3 regions of the Mesorhizobium delmotii genome follow, and region 3 is predicted to be linked to each of the others. Evidence: predicted binding sites of a transcription regulator. Region 3 holds the regulator's gene; each other region holds the start of a gene.
The links. Region 3 encodes LexA, which represses DNA repair genes until DNA is damaged. Its sites were predicted from a motif close to TGTTCNNNNTGTGTTCNG; they were not measured.

Region 1 (7,522 bases), on a different contig from region 3:
CGAGCTTTCGCCGAAGAACCGGGCGCTGCTGGAAAAGCGCGACGCGCTGCAGGACCAGATCGACCGCTGGTATCGCGACAATGGCGCGCCCAGCGATATGGAAGCCTACAAGGGATTCCTGAAGGAGATCGGTTATCTCGTGCCTGAGGGGCCGGCCTTCTCAGTGACGACCGAAAATGTCGACCCGGAGATCTCGGTGGTTGCCGGGCCGCAGCTGGTGGTGCCGGTGATGAACGCGCGCTACGCGCTGAACGCCGCCAATGCCCGCTGGGGCTCGCTCTATGACGCGCTCTACGGCACCGACGCCATTCCCGAGACCGGCGGCGCCGAGAAGGGCGGCAGATTCAATCCCGTGCGCGGCGCCAAGGTCATTGCCTGGGCGAAGGATTTTCTCGACGAGTCGGTGCCGGTCACCTCGGGCAAATGGGCAGGGGTGAACGGGCTTTCGGTTGCCAACGGCATGTTGCGGCTGGGCGAGGGCGCCGGCGCCACCACGCTTGCCGACCCCAGACAGTTTGCCGGCTATCGCGGCGACGCCGACAATCCCGAAGCCGTCCTGCTCACCAAGAATGGCCTGCATATCGAGATCGTCATCGACCGCAGCAACCAGATCGGCAAGACCGATCCAGCCGGCATCGCTGATGTCATCTTGGAATCGGCGCTGACCACCATCCAGGACTGCGAGGATTCGGTCGCGGCGGTCGATGCGCAGGACAAGGTCGTGGTCTACCGCAACTGGCTCGGCCTGATGAAGGGCGACCTTGCCGAGGAGATCACCAAGGGCGGCAGGACGTTTACACGAAAACTCAATCCCGACCGATTGTACACGGCGCCCGATGGCGGCGCGCTGACGCTGCCAGGCCGCTCGCTGATGCTGATCCGCAACGTCGGTCACCTCATGACCAATCCGGCGATAACGGACCGCGACGGCAACGAGGTGCCGGAAGGTATCATGGACGCAGCGATGACGGCGCTGATCGCGCTGCACGATGTTGGGCCGAATGGACGACGCGCCAATTCCCGCGCCGGCTCGATGTACGTCGTAAAACCCAAGATGCACGGGCCGGAGGAAGTCGCTTTCGCCGTCGAGATCTTTGACCGCGTCGAAGCGCTGCTCGGCATGGCGAAAAGTACCATCAAGATGGGCATCATGGACGAGGAGCGGCGCACCACCGTCAACCTCAAAGAGGCGATCCGCGCCGCCAAAGACCGCGTCGTCTTCATCAACACCGGTTTCCTTGACCGCACCGGCGACGAGATCCACACCTCGATGGAAGCCGGCCCGATGATCCGCAAGGGCGACATGAAGCAGGCCGCCTGGATTGCCGCCTATGAGGCCTGGAACGTCGACACCGGGCTGGAATGCGGACTGGCCGGCCACGCCCAGATCGGCAAGGGCATGTGGGCGATGCCCGATCTGATGGCGGCGATGCTGGCGGAGAAGATCGCCCACCCCAAGGCCGGCGCCAACACCGCCTGGGTGCCGTCGCCGACGGCGGCGACGTTGCACGCCACCCACTATCACAAGGTCAATGTCCAGGCTGTGCAGGCGGCGCTGAAGAGCCGGCCGAAGGCAAAGCTCGACGACATCCTGTCGGTGCCGGTTGCGGTGCGGCCGAATTGGTCGCCGGAGGAGGTCCAGAAGGAACTCGACAACAACTCGCAAGGCATTCTGGGCTATGTCGTGCGCTGGATCGACCAGGGCGTCGGCTGCTCGAAAGTGCCTGACATCAATGACATCGGCCTGATGGAGGACCGCGCCACGCTGCGCATCTCCTCGCAGCATATCGCCAACTGGCTGCGCCATGGCGTGTGCACCTCAGACAAGGTGATGGAGACGATGAAGCGCATGGCTGGCGTCGTCGACCGCCAGAACGCAGGCGACCCGCTTTACCGGCCGATGGCGCCCGACTTCGACAAATCGATCGCCTTCCTCGCCGCCTGCGACCTCGTCTTCAAGGGCCGCGTCCAGCCCAACGGCTACACCGAACCGGTGCTGCATGCGCGGCGGCTGGAACTGAAGGCGAAGGAAAGGGCTGGATAGCAAGCCCGCGTTGCAAAGGCGCTGGCCCTCACTCCCGGGCGTTCCCAGGGGTAGAAAAATTTTGCGCCTGTCCGTGCTCAGGCCGCAGGCGCGCGTTGCAGCCCGTTCTGGAGCATCTGGGGGAGGAATGCCGGATGCAGAACTTCACATGAATCACCCGACAGATATTAGACATCGCTAAAACGTCGTTGTCCCGGTGCATGCGATCTGCTAGATTTTAATCACCGACAAACGGCTTTGGGAGGCCGTGCGTCCGACTTCATGCACAAGATCAACTCAAAACCGGAGAACGGCCATGAAACGGCTTCTGACGGTCGCTGCCCTTGTGGCGGCGGGCAGTTTGATTGCGATACAGGCCGCAGCCGCCGACGACGCTGCGATGATCAAGAGCGCTGAATCCGCCGCACCCCCCGCTGTAGCAAGCGGCGCTGCGATCCACGCTATGGATGAGAAGGGTGCAATGCGCACACTGCGCGAAGGCACAAACGGCTTCTGGTGCATGCCGGACAACCCGGCCACACCTGGCCCGGATCCAATGTGTGGCGATGCCAATTCGATGGAATGGGCAATGGCGTGGATCGAAAAAAAGAACCGCCCAAGGGCAAGGTCGGCTTCATGTATATGTTGGCCGGCGGCACCGACGGCAGCAACACCGATCCTTATGCGACGAAGCCCGAGCCCGGCAACAATTGGGTGGAGACCGGACCGCACGTGATGATCGTCAATGCAACGGATATGATGCAGGGCTATCCGATGGACCCCAAGCCTGACACGTCCAGGCCATATGTGATGTGGGCCGGCACGCCCTACGCACATCTCATGATCCCGGTGAAGTAGCTGCTGCGAAAATGGATGGCGACAGCGATCAGGCTGCGTAGCACCAGGCTGTCGAAATGCTCGCCGGCCCGGCCGCTCCCGGCCCGCAGGCGGCATTGGGGCGATCGCCGCCGGCGACGATGAGGCCCGAGGTCAAGCTTTCCGGCGCCCGGCCGGTGCACTCTACGCCGCCTGCGCCATTCGCTCCGAGCTCATGCGGTAGGAAATCGCCTCGGCCAGATGGATGCGGCCGACCGTCTCGCTCGCCTCGAGATCGGCCAGCGTCCGCGCCACTTTCAGCACCCGATGATAGGCCCGTGCGGAAAAGCCGAGTTTTTCGCTGGCGTCCCTGAGCAGCGACAGGCCTGATGCATCCGGCATCGCGATCTCCTCGATGACCGAGGGCGAGCAATGCGCGTTGGTGGTGGCGGAGGTCGCGCCGAGCCGTTCGAAACGCTCGCGCTGGATCGTCCGGGCGCGTGCCACGCGCAATGCCACCGCGGCACTTTTCTCCGCCCGGTCCGGCCGGATCAGATCGCTGGCCGAGACCGCCGGCACCTCGATCCGGAGATCGATGCGGTCGAGCAGCGGGCCGGAAATGCGCGCCTGGTAGTCGGTGCGGCAACGGTCGCCGCGCAGGCAGCGATAGCCCGGCTCGCCGGCCATGCCGCAGCGGCACGGATTCATCGCCGCGACCAGCTGGATGCGCGCCGGATAGGTGACGCGATGGTTGGCGCGGGCGATCATGCAATCGCCGGTCTCCAGCGGCTGGCGCAGCGCATCGAGCGCCTGCGGCGAGAATTCGGGAAACTCGTCGAGGAACAGCACGCCGTGATGGGCAAGCGAGGCCTCGCCCGGCCGCACGCGCAGGCCGCCGCCGACCATCGCCGCCATCGAGGCCGAATGGTGCGGCGCTCGGAACGGCCGCCGGTCGGTCAGTTTTCCCTCGCCGAGTTCGCCTGCCACTGATGCGATCATCGAGACTTCGAGCAATTCCCTCGGCGCCAGCGGCGGCAGGATCGACGGCAGCCGCTGCGCCAGCATCGATTTTCCCGATCCCGGCGGTCCGACCATCAGCAGATTGTGGCCGCCGGCTGCCGCCACTTCCAGTGCTCGCTTGGCGGTCTCCTGGCCCTTGATGTCGGCGAGATCCGGCAGGTCGCGCGCCGAGGCATGGATGCCGGCTTCCGGCCGCGACAGCACCTGCGTGCCGCGAAAATGATTGGCGATGGCGATCAGGCTGCGTGGCGCCAGGATGTCGAAATCCTTGCCGGCCCACGCCGCTTCCGGGCCGCAGGCGAAAGGACAGATCAGGCCCTTGCCTTCGGCATTGGCGCCGATCGCCGCCGGCAGCGCGCCGGCCACCGCGGCGATGGTGCCGTCGAGCGACAGCTCGCCAAGCACGACATAGCCGGACAGCATGTCGCCTGGAATGGCGCCCAATGCCGCCATCAGGCCGAGCGCGATCGGCAAATCGTAATGGCTGCCTTCCTTGGGCAGGTCAGCCGGCGCCAAATTGACCGTGACCTTTTTCGACGGCATCGACAGGCCCGACGCGTGCAGGGCCGCCTGGACCCGCTCGCGGCTTTCGGCCACCGCCTTGTCGCCGAGGCCGACGATGTGCATGTTGACCTTGCCGGGCGCGATCATCACCTGGACGTCGACCGGTACGGCCTCGATGCCCTGGAAAGCGACCGTACGGACCCGCGCAACCATTTTTTCACCCCCGGATGCAGACTTGCCCAAGCCTCTGCGATCATGCCGCGAACGGCTTTGCCGCAGACAACCACAGATTTACGGCTGAGGCAAGAACATTACGGGAACAATTGGACGCTACAATCTGATGGCGTCGCGGCGCTAACGGGTCGGAAAAACACTGTTCCGCAAAGCGTGCGCTTACTTGCGTTTGTCCTCGACCGCCTCCCAGAACAGGCTCGCAATATCGGCGCCACCAAAACGCTGCACCTCGCGCACGCCGGTCGGCGACGTCACGTTGATCTCGGTCATGTAGTCGCCGATCACGTCGATGCCGACGAGGATAAAGCCGCGCTCTTTCAGCGACGGGCCGATGCGGGCGCAGATCTCGCGTTCGCGCTCCGTCAATTCGGTTTTTTCGGCGCGGCCGCCGACATGCATGTTGGAGCGTGAATCAGTCTCGGCCGGCACCCGGTTGATGGCGCCGACCGGCTCACCGTCGATCAGGATGATGCGCTTGTCGCCGGCGCGCACCTCCTTGAGATAGCGCTGCACGATGTAAGGCTCGCGGAACAACTGCCCGAACATCTCGAGCAGCGAGGCAAGGTTGCGGTCGGCCTCGTGCAGGTGGAAGATGCCGGCGCCGCCATTGCCGTAGAGCGGCTTGACGATGATGTCGCCGAACTCCTTGCGGAAGGCGGCGACCTCCAGCGGGTCCTTGGTGATCAGCGTTTCCGGCATCAGGTCGGGGAATTCGGTGACGAAGATCTTTTCCGGGCTGTTGCGCACCCAGGCCGGGTCGTTGACCACCAGCGTCTTGGGATGGATACGCTCGAGGATATGCGTGGAGGTGATGTAGTTCATGTCGAACGGGGGATCCTGCCTGAGCAGGATGACGTCCATCTCCGACAGGTCGGTGCGGACTTCTTCGCCGAGCGAATAGTGATTGCCCTTCTCATCGCGGACCTGCATTGCCTCGATGCGGGCAAACACCTTGCCGCCGCGCAGCAACAGTCGATCGGGCGTATAATGGAAGAGCTGATGGCCGCGCCGCTGCGCTTCCAGCGACAGCGCGAAAGACGTGTCGCCGGCAATCGAGACGGTGGAGATGTGGTCCATCTGGACGGCGATTTTCAAAGGCATGGCGGATCTCCGGCGGATCGTATGGGCTGCTTGCTTGCCTGTACAACCTCGCCGGTCATCTGCCAATCGCGACATTTTGAGGATTGCCTGCTGCAAGCGGGCGTCTGTCGGTCAGTTGCAGGCAAAGCGAGGCTGTGCGTGCGCTCGATGCCTTCGTGGGTTGGCCGCGCTGCGAGGACGCATAGTGGGGCGTGATCGACTTTTTGTCTGACATAAGCCTCGGGAATCGGTTTTTCTCCCTTGCTCCCCCGACCGGGCTGGGTAGGATGCGCGCCGACTGAGCCTACAGCGCCGCGCGTCCTTTTGGACGCTCAAAGGACGCCGTAGCACTTTGATTTTGCGCATGATCCTTTCCGAAAATCGAAACTGATTTTCGGGCCATGCGCAGGGAGAAAAAGATGATGCCATCGGCGCGCTTTGCCGACCTTGAAGGTGCTTCGGTGCTGATTACCGGCGGCGGCTCCGGCATCGGTGCGGCGCTGACGGAGGGCTTTGCCCACCAGGGAGCAAAGGTCGCCTTCATCGACATCGCCGACGGCCCGAGCCTGGCGCTGGCCGACCGCATCGAGAAGGATCTCGGCCGCCGGCCCCTTTATCTCAAGACGGACATACGCGACATCGAGGCGCTGCGGGCTTCAGCCGCCAAGGCGGCCGAAGCCCATGGCGACGTCACCGTGCTGGTCAACAATGCAGCAGTTGACGATCGCCACGCGGTGGAAGATGTCACCGTGGAGTTCTGGGACAACAACCAAGCGGTTAATCTGCGTCCGCATTTCTTCTCCGCACAGGCGGTGGCGCCGGGCATGAAGCGCGCCGGCGGCGGCTCGATCATCAACTTCACGTCGACATCGTTTCTGATCAACCACCCCGATATGCCGGCCTATACCGCGGCCAAGGCCGGCATCGTCGGCCTGACCAAGGGGCTTGCCGGCAAACTCGGCGCCGACGGCATTCGCGTCAACGCGATCGCACCCGGCTGGGTGATCACTGAGCGGCAGAAGGAGCTCTGGGTTAGCGAACAGGCGCTCGCCGCCCATATTGCCAAGCAATGCATCAAGCAAGTGATGCAGCCGGAAGACATTGTCGGCACGGTGCTGTTCCTGGCGTCGGATGCTTCGCGCATGCTGACCGCGCAGATGCTGATCGTCGATGGGGGCTTCCTGTGAACTCAGCGAGCAGCGTGCCTTCTGTGGCCGCCGTCGACTGGGGCACGACCCGTCTCAGGGTCTGGCTGGTCGATGAGGCCGGAAACGTGCTTGCCGAGCGCCGCGGCGACGACGGGCTGATCACCGCGCAAGCCGCCGGGTTTTCGACCATCCTCGAAGGACATCTGGCGGCGATGGGCGCGCCGGAAGCGATGCCCGTCATCGTCTGCGGCATGGCCGGATCGCGCCAGGGCTGGCTGGAGGCGCCCTATGTCACCGTGCCGGCGCCGATCGGTGCCATCCTTGCCGGCGCTGCGCGCGTCCCCGGCCAGCGCCGCGACATCCGCATCGTGCCGGGCCTGGCCCAGCGCCAGGCCGACGCGCCTGACGTCATGCGCGGCGAGGAAACGCAGCTTGCCGGCGCCGGTTTGCCGGCAAAAGGCCGCCATCTCGTCTGCATGCCCGGCACCCATTCGAAATGGGTGCTGGTCGAGGACAGCGCCGTTACCGGTTTCGGGACATGGCCGACCGGCGAGCTGTTTTCGGTGCTGGCGGCGCATTCGATCCTGCGCCATTCGCTGGGCGAGCAGCCACAGCCGGTTGCATCAGGCAATCCTTTTTTTCAGCGCTGGTGCGAGCAAGCGCTGGCCGAGGGCGGCGATGTCACGTCGAGGCTGTT
Region 2 (7,522 bases), on a different contig from region 3:
CGAGGCGCGCATTGGGCGTGACGCCGGAACGGTCCAGCCGCTGGCGCAGAAAGGCCAACGGATGCGCCTTCAGCGACAGGCCGAGCGAACGGTAGTCGTGGATGACATGCTCGCCGAGCGGCATAGTCGGCAGCCTGGTCTCGGGCTCGAGATCGCGCAAACGGATCCCCGGCTGGTCGAACAGCGGCAAGGTCTCGGCGGCACTCCTGCCGTCGAGCGCGCGGACCGCCCACAGTGCGTCGCGGCGGTCGAGGCCGAGCGAACGGAAAGCGTCGGCTTGTGCCAGCTTCTCGATCTCATCGACGTAGAGGCCCGAGCGCAGCCAGACATCGCGAACGGATTCATAACCGTCGCCGCGTCTGGCGACAAACACCTCCATGCGCTCCTTCGACAGGCCCTTGACCTGACGAAAGCCCAGCCGGACAGCATGATTGGTCCGGATGACACCGCGCATCTGGGCATGGCGGTCGAGGACGCGGGCCGGGTCGAAAGGCGCTTCCTCCAATGCGCAGTCCCAACCGGAAAAATTAACGTCGACCTCGCGGATTTCGACGCCGTGGTCGCGCGCGTCGCGGACAAGCTGAGCCGGCTGATAGAATCCCATCGGCTGGGAATTCAGGATCGCGGCGCAGAACACGTCTGGATAGAAGGTCTTGAACCAGCAGGAGGCATAGACCAGCAGGGCGAAGGAGGCGGCATGGCTTTCGGGAAAGCCGTATTCGCCGAACCCCTCGATCTGCTTGAAGCAGCGCTCGGCGAAGTCCTTTTCGTAACCCCGCAAAACCATGCCGTCGACCATCCGCTTGCGATAATTGCCGATCGTGCCGGTGCGCTTGAAAGTGGCCATGGCGCGGCGCAGTTCATCGGCCTCGCCCGGCCTGAAGCCGCCGGCGACGATGGCGATCTTCATCGCCTGTTCCTGGAACAGCGGCACGCCCAGCGTCCTGCCGAGTATCTCTTCCAGCTCCGGCTTGGGATATTCGGGCTTTTCCTTGCCCTGCCGGCGGCGCAGATAGGGGTGGACCATGTCGCCCTGGATCGGGCCCGGCCGCACGATCGCCACCTCGATGACGAGGTCATAAAAGGTACGTGGCCTGAGGCGCGGCAGCATCGACATCTGGGCGCGGGATTCGATCTGGAAGACGCCGATCGTGTCGGCGCGGCAGATCATGTCATAGACATGTTTGTCCTCGGCAGGGAGGGTGGCCAGCACATAGGGCTGGCCATAGTCATCCCGTGCCTCCGGATAATGATCCTGAAGCAGGGTGAAGGCACGCTGAAGGCAGGTCAGCATGCCGAGCGCCAGCACGTCGACCTTGAGGATTTTCACCGCGTCGAGATCGTCCTTGTCCCACTCGACCATCTTGCGTTCGTCCATCGCCGTCTTGATGATGGGCACGATCTCGTCGAGCCGGTCCCTGGTGATGACGAAGCCGCCGACATGCTGGGACAGATGACGGGGAAAGCCCATGATCTCGTTGGCGCATTCGATCACCTGCCTTGTCGACGGATCGGTTTGATCGAGGCCGCCGGCCCTGGTCTCCTTTTCGCCGAGCTCCGAGGTCGACCAGCCCCAGATCGAGCTGGACAGCGCGCTCCTGACGTCGTCCGACAGGCCCATCGCCTTGGCCACTTCGCGCATCGCCGACCGGCCCCGGTAGCTAACGACGGCCGCGGCAAGCGCGGTGCGCTTGGCGCTGTATTTGGAATAGATATACTGGATGACCTCTTCGCGCTTTTCATGTTCGAAATCGACATCGATATCTGGTGGCTCGTTTCTTTCCTCGGAAATGAAGCGCTCGAAAAGCGAGTCGATCCGCTCGGGGCCCACTTCGGTGATGCCGATGCAATAGCAGACCACCGAGTTGGCTGCGGAGCCGCGTCCCTGGCAGAGTATGCCCTGGCTGCGGGCGAATTTGACGATGTCGTAGACAGTCAGGAAATAGCGCGCGTAATTCAGGCGCTCGATCAAAGCGAGCTCTTCCCGGATGCGCTTCGTCACATCGGCGGGAACGCCTGAGGGATACCGTATCGCGGCTCCCTCTCGAGCCAGCCGTTCCAGTTCGGCCTGTGGCCCGAGGCCGGATTCCGTCGGTTCGTCGGGATAATTGTATTGGAGGTCACCGAGCGAGAAGCTCAATTCGCCGGCAAAGCGCAGCGTTTCCGCCAGTGCCTGCGGATGCCTGCGGAAAAGCCGCGCCATCTCCATTGGCGGCTTCAAATGGCGCTCGGCATTGGCCGCCAGTTCCAGCCCCGCTTCGGAAACAGGTACGTTGAGGCGGATCGCCGTCAGCACGTCCTGCAACCGGCGCCGTTCGGACGTATGGTAAAGAACGTCGTTGGTCGCCATCAGCGGAATGCCTGATACCTCAGCCATGGCAGCTGCCTGCTCGATACGGAAGCGGTCGTTGCCGTGATAATCCGGCGAAACGGCAAGCCGCAAAGCCTTGCCGAAGCGATCTTTAAGCCGGCTAAGCAAAGTGAGGTCATCATTGGCGCCCGCCGACAGATCCGGCAGGACTGCCAGCGACATGAGATCGCCCCATTCGAAAAGGTCGTCGCGATAGAGAAGCGGTGCGCCCTTTTCGCTTTCGTCGCGCATATTGGCTTGCGTCAGCATGCGGCACAGATGGCCCCAGCCTTTGCGGTCCTGCGGATAGGCGAGAACGTCGGGCGTGCCGTCGCAAAAAACCAGGCGGCAGCCAGGATGATAGGAAAGACCTTCCACCTTGGCCTGCTGCCAGGCGCGCACGACGCCCGCCACCGTATTGCGGTCGGCAAGCCCGATCGACGAAAAGCCCAGGAACTTTGCCGCGACCACCAGCTCCTCCGGTTTCGAGGCGCCGCGCAGGAACGAGAAATTCGACTGGATGCCGAATTCGGCATAGGGAACGGCCGTCAGCGCGTTCATGCGAAGACCCCATGCATGAACCAGCGCGGCGCAGCGTGCGAGGCGCCGTAGAGACCCTGGCGGTAGAGCCAGTAACGGCGGCCGTCGCTATCCTCGATGCGGAAATAATCCCGGGTCGGCGCGTCCTCCTGCCCCGCCGCCTCCCGCCACCATTCCGGGGCGATGCGTTCGGGCCCTTCGGCGCGCGCGACCCGGTAGAGAGCCCGCCGCCAACGGAAATTCATCGGCGGTCCCTCAGGCATTTCGGTGGCCGGCACCTCGATCGGTTCGGGCGAACGGAACAGCCGGATCGGCCGTTCCGGCCGAAAGACAGGCTTGGAGGAAGTGTCTTGTATCTTGCCCGGCTTCTTCGGCGGAGAGACCCTTTGCGGCGCCTCCGCATAGGGAAGCATGGCGACGGCGCGCTCCGGCAGATGACTCTCGACGGCGACCGGTTTCAAAACCGCGCTGTCGCCGAGCCGGGCGCGGATGCGGTCGGCGAAAAGGGCGATGTCGGCGCCGTCGTCGCGCGTTTCGCCGGCGAGATCCGCCTGCTGCATGTCGAAGGCCGCAGCCGACAGGACCGAGAGGCGCACGAGATCGAAGCCATAGCCGGCATCGATGTCCTGTTCGAGCGCGGCAAGCCTTTCGTGAAACAATTTCTGGATCAGCAACGGCTCGCGCAACGGCCGCGAGGTGCCGACGGCGATGCGGCTGACGGCGCCGTCGACGCGGAAGAGCAGCAGCGCCAGCCTTCTTGCGCCCTCGCCGCGGCGCTCGAGGTCCGCCTTCAATGTCGTCGCCAGCATTTTCACCAGCCGCTCTATTTCGTCGGTCAGCATGATGGGTTCTGCGAGATGGCGTTCGACCGAAAGCGGCGCCACCGGCAGGCGCGGCGACACCGCCTCGTCGAGGCGGCCGAGCGCCTGGTCGAGGCGCAAAAGCAGCGAGACACCGAAGCGGCGGGCGAGCGGCGCGCGCGGTGCTGCCATGACGGCGCCCGCCGTGCGCAGGCCGACGCTTTCCAGGCTGGCGCGGATATCAGGCTCGATGCGCAGCGCCGCCAGCGGCAAGGGTGCGAGGAGCGCTTCCTCTTCGCCACCGGGGACAATGCGATCACTGGCAAACCGCGCCGCCGCCCAGGCTGCACCAGGTGTGGCGGCAAGGCCGGCGCGGACATCGAAACCCTGATGGAAAAAGCGCGACAGGATGTCGTCCAGCATCGACCGTTCGCCGCCGAAAAGATGGGTACAGCCGGTGACGTCGAGGAACAGGCCATCGGCTGCGTCGAGCGCCACCAGCGGGGTGTAGCGGTCGCACCAGTCGGCAAGGCTTTCGAGCAGGCGGCGGTCGGCCTCGGGATCGGCTTCCACCACGTCGACCGAGGGATGCATGGCGCGCGCGTCGGCTATGCCCATGCCGCGCTTCAGGTGAAGCGCCTCAGCCCGCTCGTCGAGGGCGGCGATGCGCTGCGCGTTCCCCTGGCGATGGCTGATCACCAGGGGCAGGTGATCCGACGGCCGGGAACGCCAGGACCGCCCCAGACGCTGCCGCAGGATCCTTTCCGCGGCGAGATGCGGAAACCACAGGGACAGGATTCGCTGCCCGTTCTTCCCCGGTCCTTCTTTCCTCGAAACTGCGTTCATCGGGGTTCCACTCCAGTGTGAATTGTCCTGGCAAGGCCGTGCGGCTCTTGCCGATGCTGACGGTGAAGGCGGGGCGGCCGATCGAGCCGGCGAGCGGCCCGGCGATCGTCTCGCGGGGTGCCGACGGCGCCGCCGACAGGACGAGGCGGACGGGTGCCGCCGTCGGCTCGGATTCGCCGGCCTGGCGCAGCAGGAACACCGGCCGGCCGGCATTCTGTGCCCGGGCGTGCAGCCGCCGCGTCGCGGTGAGGTCCAGCCGCTGCGGACTGCCGCGGATTTCGAGGATGACGGCGGCGAGTGCCGTCATCCGGGCGGCCTCCTCGGCGGTCCACAGCGCATCGAGGAGCCTTGGCGCCTCGGAAAACAGCAATTGCTCCGGCTCGATGCCGAAAAGGGCGTGAAGCCCCCTGGCATAGGGAAAGCCGGCCTCCCGGAAGATTTCCGCGGTGCCGATCCACAGGACCGGCAGTCGCGGCCCCTGTTTGAGGATCAGGCTGACGAGCGACAGGGCGAAGCCGGCGACGGCCCCGGCATCGCGGGTCGCGGCGCCATGGATCTCGCTCAGCGCCGCCTTCGGCAGGCCGCCGCTGAGCGCAGTATCGAGACCTTCGGCGCCGGTGCGCAGAAACGCATCGGGCGGCGCCACGGCGAGGCCGCGGCGGACGATTGTTAGATCCTGAGGCGGGATGTCCGCTGTTGGATTCTGGGGCGTGACATCAGCTGTTGGATTCCGGGGCGCATCAACGGGGGCTGCGCCGGCCGGCGCCTCCAGGCGCTCGGGCAGCGTTCCCTCGATCTTCGCGATCTGGCGGCGCAGGGCAAAAACAGTCTCCCGCGCCACGGCGCTTGTCGCCATGACGGTCAGCTTCCACTCACAATTGTTCCTGTTATGTTCTCTAGGATTCCAGAGGGCGACCGAAGAGTCAAGCGGAGTCATGGGGAATTTATTCCTGTCCTCGCGTAGGCGGCAACCCGCCCATTTGCCGAGCCCGGCTCGAAAGCCTATATGCCGGGATCAGAAGGACAAAGCATGGCCCGCATCTACAAGACCCGCACCTGGCACGACCAGCTTTCGCCGTCGATGGAGGAAATGGAGTTCCTGGCGCTGGAGGCTTACGCCCATCTGCCGGAGGAGTTTCGCAAGCTGACCGGCGAGATCGTCATCCAGATCGCCGAATTTCCGACCGACGAGATCATGGACGATCTGTCGCTGGAAACGCCTTTCGACCTGCTCGGCCTGTTCGAGGGGCGCGGCATTGCCGAGCGCTGGAATCCGCAGACCGGCGAGGGGCCGAACCGCGTCACGCTCTACCGCCGCGCCATCCTCGACTACTGGGCCGAGAACGAAGAGACGCTGGGCGACATCGTCACCCATGTGCTGATCCACGAGATCGGCCACCATTTCGGCCTGTCGGACGATGATATGGAGCGGATCGAAGAGGCGGCGGAGTAGGCTGTGTTGATATTCAGGTGATGCCGGCCTGCGAACGGCAGTTCCCTGCGCTTCCGGTGCTCACGTACCCAAAGTACGCTCCGCTCCGGTTCTCGGGAAACCACCCAGTCTGGTCGCTTCGCGCCCGTCTTCGACTCCGGCGCGGCCTGACCTGAATCTCAACACACCCTGCGTCGGAGCTTTGCAAAATCTACCAGTCGCTGAGCTTGGTGTTGGGCCCGTATTCCTGACCCTCGATATCCTTTACCACGGCCTGGCCGCAGCGCATGGCCTTGGCCTCCATGTCGTAGGAATAGGTCGGCGAGCCGAACAGGTGCCAGCCCTTGTTCAGCGCTGCCGTCACCTTGTGGCAGAAGCTGGAATCGTCCGGACCGGACAGAAAGCGGTAGAGTTTCATTTTTCATTCCTGTCGTGAGTTGCCAATCATGCCCCGATGGCGGCCGCCTTCGCCAGCAGTTTTTCGGCCTGCGCCAGATGCAGCCGTTCGACCATTTTTCCATTCAGCGCAATGACACCCTTGCCGGCATTTTCGGCAAGCGCGAAGGCATCTTTCACCGAGCGTGCCTCGGCCACCGCTTCGGCAGATGGCGCGAAGGCCCGGTTCGCGGCATCGATTTGAGCCGGGTGGATCAGCGACTTGCCGTCGAACCCCATGGCGGCCGCTTCCCCGCATTCGCGCGCAAAAGCGTCCAGATCACGAAAATCATTGAAGACACCATCGAGCAGGTCGAGGCCGCCGGCGCGCGCGGCGAGCACCATCTGCATCAGCCACGGTGTGAGGTAGCGCCGGTCGGGCGTGGCGAGAGTGCCGGTCTCCTTGACCAGATCGTTCGTTCCGGCAACGAAACAAACCAGCCGCGAGTCCGGATCGCGGCCAAGCTCGGCGATCGGTCCGATGTTGAGCAGAGCCTTGGGCGTTTCGATCATCGCCCATAGTTTCACCTCGTCGGGTCCGAAATTGTCGTCGAGGACGTCGCCGGCTTCCAGAACGTCGCGCGGTGTGTCGACCTTGGGCAGCAGGATGGCGTCGGGCTCGCAGAGTGCCGCCGCCAGCAAGTCCTTGGGCCCCCATTCGCTGGAGAGCGGGTTGATGCGCACGACCATCTCGCAGCGCCGGCCGGGGCGATTTGCGAAGATGCCGGCCAGTTTTTCCCGCGCGGAGACCTTGTCGGCCGGGGCGACGGCATCTTCGAGATCGATGATGACGGCATCGCAGGCCAGCGACGAGATCTTGGCCAGCGCCTTGTCGTTCGAGGCCGGGACGTAAAGCACCGAGCGCCGCGGGCGGTAGGTTTCAGTCATCTCAGATCTATGCCGCCTGCGGCCGGTCGAGGCAAGCGGTCTTGGCCTGCACGAAAACTGCACGGGATTGCGGAAAATCTCCTCCGACGCGCCTCGCTGCCCTCATTTCGGCCGGCGATACAGGCGGTATGCAAGAGCGAGAAAAGCCCCGTTGGTCCCTGCCGTACCGCCTCCGCAATGACGGTTGGTGGCTGGTCGATCCACCGCGGCCGAACGGTTCGGCGACCCTCT
Region 3 (7,522 bases):
GGCGCGCGGATCGTAGTTCTTGTAGACGCGGTGGCCAAAGCCCATCAGCCGGAACGGATCGTTCTTGTCCTTGGCGCGGGCGATGAATTCCGGGATGTGGTCGACATGGCCGATCTCGCCCAGCATGTTCAAGGCCGCCTCGTTGGCGCCGCCATGGGCCGGTCCCCACAGGCAGGCGATGCCGGCGGCGATGCAGGCGAACGGGTTGGCGCCTGACGAGCCGGCGAGGCGGACGGTCGAGGTCGAGGCGTTCTGCTCGTGATCGGCATGCAGGATGAAGATGCGCTCCATCGCTCGGGCCAGCACCGGGTTGATCTTGTATTCCTCGCACGGCACGGCAAAGCACATATGCAGGAAGTTGGCCGCGAAATTCAGCTCGTTCTTCGGGTAAATGAAGGGCTGACCGATGTGGTATTTGTAGGCCATCGCCGCGATCGTCGGCATTTTGGCGATCAGCCGCATCGATGCGACCATGCGCTGATACGGGTCCGAGATGTCGGTGGAATCGTGATAGAAGGCCGACAGAGCGCCGACCACGCCGCACATCACCGCCATCGGATGCGCGTCGCGGCGAAAGCCGGTGAAGAAGCGCGACATCTGCTCGTGCACCATGGTGTGGCGCGTCACCCGGTAGTCGAAATCGTCCTTCTGCGCCTTGGTCGGCAATTCACCATAGAGCAGGAGATAGCAGACTTCGAGGAAGTCGCCGTGCTCGGCCAGCTGGTCGATCGGATAACCGCGATGCAAAAGGATGCCGGCATCGCCATCGATAAAGGTGATTTCCGACTCGCAGCTTGCCGTCGACGTGAAGCCGGGATCGTAGGTGAACGCCCCGGTGGTGCTGTAAAGCGAGCCGATGTCGATGACATCAGGTCCGACCGAGCCGCTTCGCACCTTGAGCTCGTGAGTTTTGCCGCCGAATTCAAGTTTAGCAGTCGACGCGTGGGTTTTGCCGCCAAATTCCATCTTTGTCGCAGCTTCGGACATTGCAAACTCCTTTTGGTTTTCTCATGCCGGCAAAGGCGAAATATCTGCAACGCAACACGTCGAAAAAGCATCGGAGTTCGCGCGTTTGCGCCCGCAATTGGATTTGCGTGCCAAATTGGGCCAAGACCTAATGTTGCACTGCGAAACCCACCTTTCAATGCCAATCTTCTTGGGCCAGTTTTGCTAATCGATTTGATCCGCGACGCGCGCCAGGCTTTCCTCACGGCCAAGCACGGCAAGCACGTCGAACACGCCGGGCGAGGTGCTTTTGCCGGTGAGCGCGGCGCGCAAAGGTTGGGCCACAGCGCCGAGCTTATGGCCGCCGGCCACCGCATATTCCCGGATCGCGGCTTCCGCCGCCTCGGCCGTCCAGTCGCCTGAAATCGCCTTCAGCGCCGCGTGGGCGCCCCGCAGGGTCTCGCGCGCTTCACCGCCGAGCAATGCAGCCGCCTTCTCGTCGATCGGCAGCGGCCGCTCGGCAAACAGGAAGACGGCACCGTCGGCCAGTTCGACCAGCGTCTTGGCGCGCTCCTTTAGGCCTGGCAGCGCGGCGAGCAACTGTGCCTTGCGCGTGTCGTCGAGGCGCGCTGCAATCGCCGGGCCGCCTTCGAGATAGGGCAAGGTGTTGATGAAGATATCGAGCAATTCGGCGTCGTTCATGCGGCGCATATGCACGCCATTCAGCGCCTCGAGCTTGGCGAAGTCGAAGCGGGCGGCCCCCTTGTTGACGTCGCCGATGTCGAACCAGGCAATCATGTCGGCGATCGACATGACCTCGTCGTCGCCGTGGCTCCAGCCGAGCCGCGCCAGGTAGTTGAGCAGTGCCTCAGGCAGGTACCCCATGGCACGATAGGCTTCGACGCCGAGGGCGCCGTGCCGCTTCGACAGCTTGGCGCCGTCGGCGCCATGGATCAGTGGGATATGCGACATCGACGGCACGTCCCAGCCCATGGCTCGATAGATCACCATCTGGCGGGCGGCATTGGTCAGATGATCGTCGCCGCGGATGATGTGGGTGATGCCCATGTCGTGGTCGTCGACGACGACGGCATGCATATAGGTCGGATTGCCGTCCGAGCGCAGGATGATGAAATCGTCGAGATCCTTGTTGGGGAAGCGGACTTCGCCCTGCACGAGATCATGCACCACCGTCTCGTCGTCGGCCGGCGCTTTGATTCGGATCGCGCCCTTGGCGCCGGCTGGCGCCTCGGACGGGTCGCGGTCGCGCCAGCGGCCGTCATAGCGGGGAGGCAAGCCCTTGGCCCGCGCGCTCTCACGCATCGCTTCCAGTTCAGCCGGCGTAGCGTAGCAGTAATAGGCCTTGCCCATGCGCACCAGTTCCTCGGCGACCGCGCGGTGGCGCGGCGCGCGCTCGAACTGCGATACCGGCTCGCCGTCCCAGGTGAGGCCGAGCCAGGAGAGTCCGTCGAGGATGGCGGCGGTTGCCGCATCGGTCGAACGCTCACGATCGGTGTCCTCGATGCGCAGCAGCATCGTGCCGCCGGTGTGTTTCGCATACAGCCAGTTGAACAGCGCCGTGCGCGCGCCGCCAATATGCAGGAAGCCGGTGGGCGAGGGGGCGAAACGGGTGACGACCTTGTCGGACATGGAACTCTCAGGCAAGCGCAGGAAACGGATGTGATTGCGCGGACTTTCGCGCGTCGCGCGTTCATGTAGCATAGGAGGTCAAGGGCGCAAGGGGCAGACCCGATGGCTGGACCAGGCCGCGGCGCGGACAAGAGCGAGGGCGCGACCACAAGCGTCAGCGAACGATCGCTGTTTGCCGACGTTCCCCACGCCGAGCCGCTACCCGTTTCGCTGCCTGCGTCGCACCCGGGCATTCAGCCTCTTTCGCCGGACCGCGCCGCGCCAACACCGGCTCCAACACCCGGGCCTGTCATTCGTTTCCGCCGACAGCTTAGCCATCTTTCACCATCCGGTATCCGCAACAGCGTGGCCTCGGCAGCCGGCCTGGAACTAGACCGCGGCGTCGCCTTCCTGCTGGTGCCGGTTTTTCTGGCATGCGGGGTGATCGTCTATTTTTCGCTTGCCGTCGAACCGGACTTTCCGCAGCCCATTGCCGTCGTGGTCCTCACGGCATTGTGTGCGGCGGTGACACGCTCATGGCGCAAAACGCATCTGTGCTTCATGGCAGCGTTGCTGTGCGCACTCGGGCTACTCGCCGCCAAGGTTGAAACCTGGCGCGTGGGAACGCAGATGCTCGGCTCGGAAATCCAGACCCAGCTCACCGGCCGTGTCGTTAGGCTCGATCAGATGGCGAACGGCCGGATCAGGCTGACCATCGACGTGATGTCGACCGCCCGGCCGACACTGCGTTATGCGCCGGAACGTGTCAGGGTTTCGGCACGCAAAATTCCCGCTGAGATGACCGCAGGCTCGGTGGCAACCGGCTATGTGAGGCTTCTGCCTCCGACTGGCCCGGTTAGGCCGGACAGTTATGACTTCTCCTTCGACAGCTATTTCGCCGGTATCGGTGCCAGTGGCTTTTTCCTCGGCAATCCGAAGATCGTCGTTTCCGAAGATGCACCGTTCGCCGCGCGCATTTCTTCCTCGATCGAAAAGGCGCGTGAAACCATCGCCGACCATATCAGGGACAGCATCGGTGGCGCCGAGGGGGAGATTGCCGCCGCGCTGATCGTCGGCGTGCGTGCCGGCATTCCCGAAGAGATAAACGAATCGATGCGGCGCACCGGCATCTACCACATCATCTCGATTTCCGGCCTGCACATGGCGCTTGTCGCCGGCACCATCATGGGATTGCTGCGCGGCGCCTTTGCGCTGGTTCCCGATTTTTCGTCGCGCCGGCCGGTCAAAAAATATGCGGCTGCTGCCGCACTCGTTTCCATCGCTGCCTATCTGATTTTTTCCGGTATCGTGGTCGCGGCTGAACGCAGCTTTATCATGCTGGCGGTAATGCTTGTCGCCGTGCTGTTCGACCGGGCGGCACTCACCATGCGCAATCTGGCGATTTCGGCCATCGCCGTCATCGTCGTGTCGCCGCACGAGGTGGTCGGCCCAAGCTTCCAGATGTCCTTCGCCGCGACCGCTGCTCTCGTGGGCGCCTATGCCGGCTGGTCCGACTATCGTGCCAACAAGGCCACCGCGCCGCCACAGCGACGGTCAACGATCGCTTTCGTCACGCGAAAACTTGCCGCTGGGACAGGTACCATCGCAATGACCTCCATCATTGCCGGCAGCGCCACCGCACTCTTCGCCATCTGGCACTTCCAGCGCGTCTCGCCGCTCAGCCTGTTCGCCAATCTGGCCGTCATGCCGATCGTCACGGTCGTCATGTTCCTGGCCGTCGTCAGCGCTTTGGCAATGCCGTTCGGCTTCGACGGCCCTTTCCTATACATGATGGGCAAGGGGCTGACGGCCATGATTGCAATATCGGGATGGATCTCCGAGCGGTCGCCGGTCGATGCCGTCGGGCTGATCTCGTTGCAGTCGGTTCTGCTGGTGACGGCCGCCCTGGTCATCGCCACGATGGCAACGACATGGTTGCGGCTTGCGGCACTTCCCTTTGCGCTCGCCGGCCTGCTGACGATTTCCGAGACGCGCACCCCCGACGTGCTGATTTCGGAAGATGCGCATCTGGTGGCGCTGCCGATCGGCGGCGGCGAACTTGCCGTCAACCGGGTGCGCTCGAACGAATTCACCACCGACAACTGGAAACATGCGCTGGTTTCAGCGACCATTGTCGAGCCGGAGACATTCGAAAAAGGAGACGTGCGGTTCGACATCGTCGACCCGGCCGACCTGCCGCCGGGAGCGCCCTTCTACTGCACTGCCGGCCTGTGCCTCGCCCGGCACCAGTCCGGCGCGATCATCGCGCTCGCCGACGACCGCAAATCCGCACGGCCAGCCTGTGCCTTTGCGGATTTGATCGTCATCGATGATGCCACAGCCTATTATAATCCCTGCCGCAATCCGCTGGTTCTCGTCGTCACCAAACGGCAGCTCGCTCGCATGGGCAGTGCCGCCGTCTTTTTCGATCCGCTATCGGCGACGACGCGCGCAGAAATCCAGTTTGCCGTCAGACAGCCCTATAGGCCCTGGCATGAGCAGCGGAGATTTTCGCGCGAGGCAAGGGGCCTGCCGCCATACCGCAGGGCCGAGAAACCCCAAAAGCCTGCCGTTCAGTAACGCCGGATCAGTCCGACGAGCTTGCCTTGCACCTTGACCCGGTCCGGCCCGAAGATGCGCGTCTCGTAGGCCGGATTGGCGGCTTCCAGTGCGATCGAGGCACCTTTGCGGCGGAACCGCTTCAGCGTCGCTTCCTCGTCGTCGACCAAGGCGACGATGATCTCGCCAGGCTGGGCGGTGTCGGCGTTGCGGATGATGACCGTGTCGCCGTCGAAAATGCCGGCCTCGATCATCGAATCACCCTTGACCTCCAGCGCGTAGTGCGTGCCGCCGGTGATCATGTCCGGTGGTACCGAGATCGAATGCGTCTGGTGCTGGATGGCGTCGATCGGCACACCGGCAGCGATGCGGCCCATCACCGGTATGGAGATGGTGGCAACGACGTCGTCGTCATTGCCGGCCGCGGGCATGCGCGAAGGCGCCGGCTTGATCTGTCGTCCGAGGCTGCCCTGCCCAAGGCTGCCCTGAATGACGCTTGGCGAGAATTTGCGCGCCGCATTGAGGCCGGGCGCGATCGAATCGGGCAGGCGCAGCACCTCCAGCGCGCGGGCGCGGTTGGGCAGGCGGCGAATGAAACCGCGCTCCTCCAGTGCAGTGATCAGCCGATGGATCCCCGACTTCGAGGCGAGGTCGAGCGCTTCCTTCATCTCGTCGAACGAGGGCGGAATGCCGCTTTCCTTCAGCCGCTCGTGGATGAACATCAGCAGTTCATGTTGTTTGCGTGTCAGCATCGCGACCCCCAACAGAATCAGAAAAACAAACCCAGAACAAACACTATCTGTTCCAGTTGTGTTCCGCAACCGTTTAAAATTTAATGAATGTGTTGACGTTTTGTTCAGCGTAGCATCAGCACGCTGCACGCGGCGCCCGTCGCGGCTGGGGGAGAGAACGGCTCGCGCACGATCAGCCCGTTGGCGTCGGCCAGCATTTTGAGCATCGAGGAATCCTGGATGCCGAACGGGGTCGCCAGCAGCGTGCCGGCTTCTTCGCTCACCACGGCGCGTACATAGTCCTGCCTGAGATCGTTGGCCGGCATGGCGGCGCCGAGCCGCGCCTGACGCATGTCCTGCCGGAAGGCGCGGCCGCCGAGCCGCGCAAGCAGCGGCGTCAGAAAGAGCTGCGTGCAGACCAGGCTCGCCACCGGATTGCCAGGCAGGCCGATGCAGCGGATGTCACCCAGCCGCCCGAACATCAGCGGCTTGCCGGGCCGCATGGCGATTTTCCAGAAATCGAGCGTCATGCCTTCACCGGTCAGCACGTCATGGACCAGGTCATGGTCGCCGACCGAGGCGCCGCCCAGCGTGACGATGACGTCGGCGCCTGCGTCGACCGCTTGTTTCACCAGCGTGGCGATCGCCTCCTTGCGGTCGGGGGCGATGCCGAGATCGAGCGCGCTGGCGCCGACCGAGCGGGCCGCGGCGGCGACGCCATAGGCATTGGACGAGATGATCTGGTCAGGGCCAAGGTCGCTGCCCGGCGGCAGCAATTCGTCGCCGGTGGCGATGATGGCGACCAACGGCCGTTTCACCACGCTGACCTGCGGGTGGTTGGCCGACGCCGCCAGCGACAATGCCGCCGGATCAAGCGGGCGGCCTTTCTCCAGCAGGACGTCGCCCTTCGAGAAATCGAGCCCGAGGCGGCGGATGTTGCGGCCTTCAACCGTCGACGCGGTCACTTCGATGCTGCCGCCGCCGAGGTCGCGGACATTCTCCTGGATGACGATGGTGTCGGCGCCTGCAGGAAGCGGCGCGCCGGTGAAGATGCGCACGGCCTGCGCCGGGCCGACTGTTCCGGCAAAGCCGCGTCCGGCCGGCGCCATGCCGATCACCGAAAGTCTTGCGGGCACGGACGCGACATCCTCGGCCCGCACGGCATAGCCGTCCATGGCGGACGCGTTGAACGGCGGCTGGGTGCGGAGCGCCAGGAGCGGCTCCGCCAGCACGCGGTCGGCGGCGTCCATCAGGGCGACGCTTTCAGCCTGCAAGGGCGCAGCATCCTCAAGCAGGCGCTCGAGCGCCTCGGCGACCGGAAGCAGTGCCATTATTGGCCCGCCCCCTTGGCGTCTGCCTTGTAGTCGCCGGATTTGCCGCCGGTCTTTTCCACCAGCCTGATGCCCGAGATCACCATGGCGCGGTCGACCGCCTTGGCCATGTCATAGATGGTCAGGCAGGCGACCGAGACGGCGGTCAGCGCTTCCATCTCGACGCCGGTCTTACCGGTGACGCGGGCCAGCGCCGTGACCTTCAGGCCTGGCAGCGTCGCGTCCGTTTCGATGTCAACGGATACCTTGGTCAACAGCAGCGGATGGCAGAGCGGGATCAGCTCATGCGTCCTCTTGGCCGCCATGATGCCGGCGATGCGCGCCGTG

Region 1: the regulator LexA is predicted to act here: its motif matches at 4,668-4,685, upstream of BQ8482_RS01920 (YifB family Mg chelatase-like AAA ATPase).
Region 2: the regulator LexA is predicted to act here: its motif matches at 5,416-5,433, upstream of BQ8482_RS39330 (ImuA family protein).

Annotation. Positions count from the first base shown of each region.
Region 1 covers NZ_FUIG01000013.1:95,439-102,960, forward strand. The annotation lists gene BQ8482_RS01910 (malate synthase G) at 1-2,044, shown strand, start outside; gene BQ8482_RS38925 (hypothetical protein) at 2,618-2,881, shown strand; gene BQ8482_RS01920 (YifB family Mg chelatase-like AAA ATPase) at 3,044-4,576, opposite strand; gene gshB (glutathione synthase) at 4,757-5,698, opposite strand; gene BQ8482_RS01930 (SDR family NAD(P)-dependent oxidoreductase) at 6,097-6,864, shown strand; gene BQ8482_RS01935 (2-dehydro-3-deoxygalactonokinase) at 6,861-7,522, shown strand, end outside.
Region 2 covers NZ_FUIG01000026.1:128,195-135,716, forward strand. The annotation lists gene BQ8482_RS17265 (error-prone DNA polymerase) at 1-2,911, opposite strand, end outside; gene BQ8482_RS17270 (DUF6504 family protein) at 2,908-4,389, opposite strand; gene BQ8482_RS39330 (ImuA family protein) at 4,331-5,392, opposite strand; gene BQ8482_RS17280 (metallopeptidase family protein) at 5,567-5,989, shown strand; gene BQ8482_RS17285 (DUF1737 domain-containing protein) at 6,180-6,386, opposite strand; gene BQ8482_RS17290 (HpcH/HpaI aldolase/citrate lyase family protein) at 6,413-7,291, opposite strand.
Region 3 covers NZ_FUIG01000002.1:160,045-167,566, forward strand. The annotation lists gene gltA (citrate synthase) at 1-987, opposite strand, end outside; gene gltX (glutamate--tRNA ligase) at 1,171-2,595, opposite strand; gene BQ8482_RS00885 (ComEC/Rec2 family competence protein) at 2,698-5,154, shown strand; gene lexA (transcriptional repressor LexA) at 5,148-5,885, opposite strand; gene BQ8482_RS00895 (molybdopterin molybdotransferase MoeA) at 5,990-7,195, opposite strand; gene moaC (cyclic pyranopterin monophosphate synthase MoaC) at 7,195-7,522, opposite strand, start outside.